Regions from separate parts of the Mesorhizobium sp. M7A.F.Ca.CA.004.12.1.1 genome, predicted to be linked through region 2. Evidence: riboswitches for the same ligand, from Rfam matches in the RefSeq annotation. Region 2 holds a riboswitch; the other holds the start of a gene.
The links. A riboswitch is a leader RNA that binds a small molecule or an ion and turns the genes downstream of it on or off. The one in region 2 is predicted to bind thiamine pyrophosphate.
Positions count from the first base shown of each region.

Region 1: it holds a riboswitch for thiamine pyrophosphate, as region 2 does, so the genes downstream of both, thiC (phosphomethylpyrimidine synthase ThiC) here and thiB (thiamine ABC transporter substrate binding subunit) in region 2, are expected to answer to the same signal.

Region 1 is NZ_RZRK01000026.1:10,478-13,856, reverse strand. It holds gene thiO (glycine oxidase ThiO) at 1-290, opposite strand, end outside; gene thiC (phosphomethylpyrimidine synthase ThiC) at 287-2,122, opposite strand; TPP riboswitch at 2,226-2,342, opposite strand; gene EN984_RS02640 (hypothetical protein) at 2,660-2,923, opposite strand.
Region 2 is NZ_RZRK01000281.1:1,989-5,367, forward strand. It holds gene EN984_RS16405 (ABC-F family ATP-binding cassette domain-containing protein) at 1-1,130, opposite strand, end outside; gene EN984_RS16410 (thiamine diphosphokinase) at 1,132-1,776, opposite strand; TPP riboswitch at 1,864-1,978, shown strand; gene thiB (thiamine ABC transporter substrate binding subunit) at 2,022-3,020, shown strand; gene thiP (thiamine/thiamine pyrophosphate ABC transporter permease) at 3,272-3,379, shown strand, end outside.

The DNA of each region.
Region 1 (3,379 bases), on a different contig from region 2:
TCAAGCTCACCGGCATCACGCGGCGCGGCCACGACCAATGTCCCGGCCCGTGTCACCTGACCCGACAGCACCGCATCCCACCAGTCGGCAGCATCGCGTCCGAGATCCAGCACCGGCTGCTCCGCGCTTTCGCGCTCGCACCATGGCGCCAGCATGCCGCCGGCGAACCACGACGCGTTGCCACCAAGGCCATGCCGCATCTCGGCGACGGTGACCGTCGCGCCGCGGGCGGCGAGTTCGAAAGCGACGGTGAGGCCGGCAACGCCGGCCCCTTTGACGAGCACCCTCATGATGGTTTGGGAGCCTCTGGCACGACCGGTACGCCAGTCTCGTCCGCCTGCATGTAGAGATCGCCGCCCTCCCGGTATTTTGCCGCCATTGCCGCCATGCCTTCCTTCTGGGCCTCGGCACGGATGTCGTGGGAAATGCGCATGGAGCAGAATTTCGGCCCGCACATCGAACAAAAATGTGCCAGCTTGTGCGCCTCCTTGGGCAAGGTCTGGTCGTGGAAGGACCGTGCGGTTTCGGGGTCGAGCGACAGGTTGAACTGGTCCTCCCAGCGGAACTCGAAGCGCGCGCGCGAAAGGGCATCATCCCTGGTTTTCGCTGCCGGATGGCCCTTCGCCAGATCGGCTGCATGGGCGGCTATCTTGTAGGTGATCACGCCAATCTTGACGTCGTTGCGGTCGGGAAGGCCGAGATGCTCTTTCGGCGTGACGTAGCAAAGCATTGCGGTGCCGAACCAGCCTATCATGGCGGCACCTATCCCTGAGGTGATGTGGTCATAGCCCGGCGCGATGTCGGTCGTCAGCGGCCCCAACGTGTAGAACGGCGCCTCACCGCACACTGCGAGCTGCTTGTCCATGTTCTGCTTGATCTTGTGCATGGGGACATGGCCCGGGCCTTCGATCATCACCTGGCAGTCCTTTGCCCAGGCAATCTTGGTGAGTTCTCCAAGTGTTTCCAGTTCGGCGAATTGCGCCGCGTCGTTCGCATCGGCGATTGAACCGGGACGAAGGCCGTCGCCGAGCGAGAAGGAGACGTCATAGGCTCTGGCGATGTCGCAGATCTCCTCGAAATGCTCGTAGAGGAAGCTCTCCCGGTGATGGTGCAGGCACCATTTGGCCATGATCGAGCCGCCGCGCGAGACGATGCCCGTGACCCGGTCGACGGTCAGCGGGATGTAGTGCAGCCGCACGCCGGCGTGGATGGTGAAATAGTCGACGCCTTGCTCGGCCTGCTCGATCAGCGTGTCGCGGTAGACCTCCCAGTTCAGATCCTCGGCGATGCCGTTGACCTTTTCCAGCGCCTGATAGAGCGGCACCGTACCGATCGGCACCGGCGCATTGCGCACGATCCAGTCGCGGATGTTGTGGATGTTGCGGCCGGTCGACAGGTCCATCACCGTGTCCGCGCCCCAGCGGATAGCCCAGACCATTTTTTCGACCTCTTCGGCCATCGACGATGTGACAGCCGAGTTACCGATGTTGGCGTTGATCTTGACCAGAAAATTGCGACCGATGATCATCGGCTCGCTCTCGGGATGATTGATGTTGGCGGGAATGATTGCGCGCCCGCGCGCCACCTCGTCGCGCACGAATTCGGGTGTGACGAAATCTGGGATCGCCGCGCCGAAGGCTTCGCCGTCGCGTTGCAGCTTGCCGCGCATCACCTCGCGGCCGAGATTCTCGCGGATGGCTACGAACTCCATTTCTGGCGTGATGATGCCGGCGCGCGCATAGGCAAGTTGGGTCACCGCCTTGCCCTGCTTGGCCTTGAGCGGCCGATTGCGTATCGGAAATTCCGGTGTCAGGCGCTCGCCGGTGGCGAATCCATTGTCTTCCGGCCGGACGTGGCGGCCGTCATAGGCTTCGACATCGCCACGCGCCGTGACCCATTCGTGGCGAAGCCGGGCAAGGCCTTTTTCGATGCTGGTTTCGACTGATGGATCGGTGTAGGGGCCGGACGGATCGTAGACGGTGACGGGCGGTTCGCCGGCCGTCGGATGGACGGAAATCTCGCGCATCGGCACCCTGATCTGCGGGTAGAGGACGCCGGGCTTGTGGATTTTCCGCGAGGCGGGCAGTGGTCCCGTCGATACGGCGGGGGTGAGGGCATTCATCGTGAGGCTCCTTTGCTCATGCATTGGAGACCCAGTTCTGTGCCGGAAGGATGAAAAGACGCTTCTGTAGACCTGCTGCAACAGGACCTCGGGCGTAAACTCCCGCAAAGCGCTTGCACCGTCCCTACGCCAGTATGAACTGGATCAGGTTCAACGGGTCACTGCGCCGCGAAAGCCAGCAGTATCTCAGCCCCTTGCCGGGACTCCCCTGGTGAATGCCTTAGGTTGAACGGGCTGACGCTATCTTGTCAAGCGCATTCGGGCGCCTTCGGCCGGTGGCGACGACCGGCGGCCAGCCGGGCGGAGAGCTCGCGCATGCATCGGGGACAAGTCACGCCCCGTAGACCGGGGCTGAATGGCCAAAGCCTCATTCGCTTCGTGAAGGATGGAGAAACTGTATTGGCCATGTGCGCGTATCGACCAAGTAGCTCAGGCGGTCACGGATGTGGTTATTCTGGTCGAAGGTGACGAACGGCCTTGGGGGTCACCTCCTTTAGGATTCAGAGGTTGGAAGACGGCTTCTCGCGATCACGGCCATCAGGAAATACCTGTCTTCGGCTCAACCTCGACATGGCGTCCGATCGACCGCAGATATACAGCTATCTCGTTCATGAGATGATCGCGTTCGCCGTAGATTTCAGCAATCCTACGCAGCTGTGGCTCGACGGCCCTCCGTTGCGCTGGCGTGAAATCAGCATCGCCAAAGACGTATCCCAAGTTGCCAATCGCGCAAATTTTGCAGCCGGCGTCCACAACTGCTTGTACGAATGCCGGAATGTCTTTTTCTTGCATGGTCTTCATGTCGAACCTCTCGTGAATGGCGTGCTTGCGCCCCAATCTGCCTTTTCAGCGTGTCCTCTGGGCGGCGCAAGCCCTGAGCGTGACTGTGCACGGGCAACCTCGACTATCCCATCTGCCACGCTCTTTAGAATCGGTGGGGTCTGGTGATCGCAGGCTGGGCCACTCAAAAGCCTGCAAGAAGAAAGTCATGGCGACCATTGCTCAAGATCGCAAGGGTGCGTGCAAGACCTTCCGTTGGCAGTCATGCACGCTCGCTCAGAGATAGTCCGGCCGCGGAAATTCTCCCTTATTCGTAAGAAAGCTCATTGAGCAACTGGGCATTGAGCAACTGGGTCTCACGTCACGGGTCTCGTGTGCTTCACAGCCGAAAAATAGCCGCCGTGGCAATTCTCGAAAAGTGCAGGCTACCTCGTTAAGGACACTGCGGATGATCGTTCGCGCTTGGCAAAAGCGAAC
Region 2 (3,379 bases):
ATGACGAGGTTCTCGCCGCGCCCGTCGGTGAGATATTGCGCCAGCGTCTCCTGCGGGTCGACCGCCTCGCGCTTCTGGTCGAGCGTGGCGATCTCCAGATTGGTGCCGAGCCGCACCGAACCGGCGTCCGGCTTCATCTCGCCGGTCAGCATCTTCAAGAGCGTCGTCTTGCCGGCGCCGTTCGGCCCGACCAGGCCGACGCGATCGCCGCGCTGGATGCGGGTCGAAAACCCCTTGACCACGGTTAGATCGCCAAAGCTCTTCTCGATGTTCTTCGCCTCGATCACCAGCTTGCCGGACTCGGCGGCGTCGCTCGCCACCATGGTCGCCGACCCTTCGGCACCGCGATGGCCGCGAAAACGCTGGCGCATGGTCTGCAACTCGCCGAGCCGGCGCATGTTTCGCTTGCGCCGCGCCGTCACGCCGTAGCGCAGCCAATGCTCTTCGCGAACGATCTGGCGGCCGAGTTTATGCTGCTCGCGCTCTTCTTCCTCCAGGACTAGGTCGCGCCATTCCTCGAAATGGCCAAAGCCCTTGTCCAGCCTGCGGGTCTGGCCGCGATCGAGCCAGATGGTGGCGCGCGACACACGTTCGAGAAAGCGGCGGTCGTGCGAGATGACGATCAGTGCCGAGGAGGTGCGGATGAGTTCTTCTTCCAGCCATTCGATGACCGAGAGGTCGAGATGATTGGTCGGCTCATCGAGCAGCAGGATGTCTGGCTCCGGCGCCATGACGCGGGCAAGGGCAGCACGCCTCGCCTCGCCGCCCGACAGATCGTTCGGACGTTCCTCACCCGACAGTCCGAGATGCTCCATCAGATAGCTGGCGCGGTAGGGATCGTCGGCAGGGCCAAGCCCGGCCTCGACATAGGCGCGGACAGTGGCAAAGCCCTCCATGTCGGGCATCTGCGGCAAATAGCGGACAGTTGCCGAAGGCTGGCGGAACACCTCGCCGTCCTGCGGCTCGATCAGGCCAGCGGCGATCTTCAGCAGGGTCGACTTGCCCGACCCGTTGCGGCCGACCAGTGCGATCTTGTCGCCGGCCGAAGCCGTCAAGGCGGCGCCGTCGAGCAGCGGCGTGCCGCCGAAGGTCAGTTTTATCCCGTCGAGGTTGAGAAGAGGCGGGGCCATGTCAGCTTTCAGGTAAGGGATAGGGATGAGCGAGCAGCATCGCGCGGCCATGGCCGAGCGCGATTTCGAGGCGGCCCTTGATCTCGTTGGAAATGGTCAGCGACGAACCGAAGGCCACCTTGACGTGGTTCAGCGGCCATTTGGCGCCGGTGACGGTCAACCCGGCAAGCTCGGAAAAGCCGAGCACCGAAAACAGCGTGCCATCGGCATAGTCGAAGCCGGCCGTTCCGCGCAGCAGGGGAATGCCTTCCTGGGCGCCGCTGGTCAGGAGCACATCGGTCCCTGCTTCGGCCAGGCGCAAGGCAAGCGCCAGATGCAGGAAAGCGTGGTCGGCTCGCTTGCCGCCGAAAGCACCTGCTAGCACCAGGCGGGTCGCGCCGCGCTCGAGTGCGGCGGCGATGGCCAGTTCGCCATCGGTCTGGTCCTTTTCCGCCGGGAAGGTCCGGCGAGGCACGGAAGCGAGATCGTCAGGCAGCTTGGCTGGCACGGAATCAAAATCACCCACCCACAGCTCCGGGACAAGGCCGAGCAGCCGTGCATGGCCGATGCCGGCGTCGGCGGCGATGACGCGGGAGCCTTCGACCTGACGGTCGAGCCGTGGCGTGCGGATGAGATCGCCGCCAAGCAGGATGGTGAATGTGCTCATATCGTGTGGCCCTTACCAGCCCGGCACGGGAAACGGAAGGCGGCAAACTCCCACTTGCGTGGCGGATCGGCCCGGCCTATGTGTCGAAACGCTCTAACGGGGTGCCGGACGCGATCTTCGCGGACCGGCTGAGAGGCAGTCTCGCCAACCCGCTGAACCTGATCCGGTTTGTACCGGCGGAGGGATTAGACGTTTCGGACAGTCCGACGCCTCAATTCCTTTCAATTCGAACGAAGGAGGCGCCGATGCGCACGCTTTTATACGCTCTTGTTTCAGCAACGGTCGTGGCCTTGTCCGGACCGGCCTTGGCCAAGGACAAGCTCACCGTCTACACCTATGAGAGTTTTACCGCCGACTGGGGTCCGGGTCCCGTGGTGAAGAAGGCGTTCGAGGCCGAATGCGGCTGCGATGTCGAGTTCGTCTCGGTCGCCGACGGCGTCGCGTTGCTCAACCGCGTCAGATTGGAAGGCGCATCGACCAAGGCCGATATCGTGCTTGGCCTCGACACCAATCTCACCGCCGATGCCAAGGCCTCAGGCTTGTTCGCGCCGCATGGCGGCGTAACTGATGTCAACGTGCCGGGTGGCTGGAGCGACGATACTTTTGTCCCCTTTGACTACGGCTATTTCGCTGTCGTCTACGACACCGAGAAGCTGAAGAACCCGCCGAAAAGCCTGAAAGAGCTGGTCGAAGGCAGTGCCGACGACAAGATCGTCATCCAGGATCCACGCACCTCGACGCCGGGCCTCGGCCTGCTTCTGTGGGTCAAGTCGGTTTATGGCGACAAGGCGCCGGAGGCCTGGGCCAAGCTCAAGCCGAAGGTGCTGACCGTGACGCCGGGCTGGAGCGAGGCCTATGGGCTGTTCACCAAGGGCGAGGCGCCGATGGTGCTGTCCTACACGACGTCGCCGGCCTATCACATGATCGCCGAGAACACCGGGCGCTACCAGGCGGCCTCCTTCGAGGAGGGCGAGTATCTGCAGATCGAGGTGGCGGGTATCACCACGACGGGAGCCAAGAATCCGCTGGCGGCCAAGTTTATGGCCTTCATGACCGGGCCTAAATTCCAGGATGCCATTCCCGAGACCAACTGGATGTTCCCGGCCGGCAAGACCGACAAGCCGCTCAATCCGGCCTTTGATAAACTGGTCAAGCCGACCAAGACCTTGCTGTTCAGCCCGCAAGAGGTCGCTGCCAATCGCAAGGCCTGGGTCGATGAATGGCTTGCGGTGATGAGCAAGTAGGGCGCGAGCCGCGTCGCATGTTTGCGCCAAGCCGCCCCCCTCTGGCCTGCCGGCCATCTCCCCCTCAGGGGGGGATATCGGCAGCTTTATCGCCTCTCTTAGTCCTGCCACTCTTGAGAATAGCGAAGGCGGCTGAGTGCGCAATCTCCCCCCTTGAGGGGGAGATGTCCGGTAGGACAGAGGGGGGTGGGCTGGGCCTTCGCCAGATATTCCCCTCGATCAATACCCGTCGCAGGGTTGGATAGCGCGAGATGCGTACGCGCCATCCAGCCGATCCCCGCGTCAGCGCCGGCATTGTCGCGCTTGCCGCGATCGCGCTGCTGATCGGCGGCGCGTTTGCCGGCCTGCTTTTCGAGGGC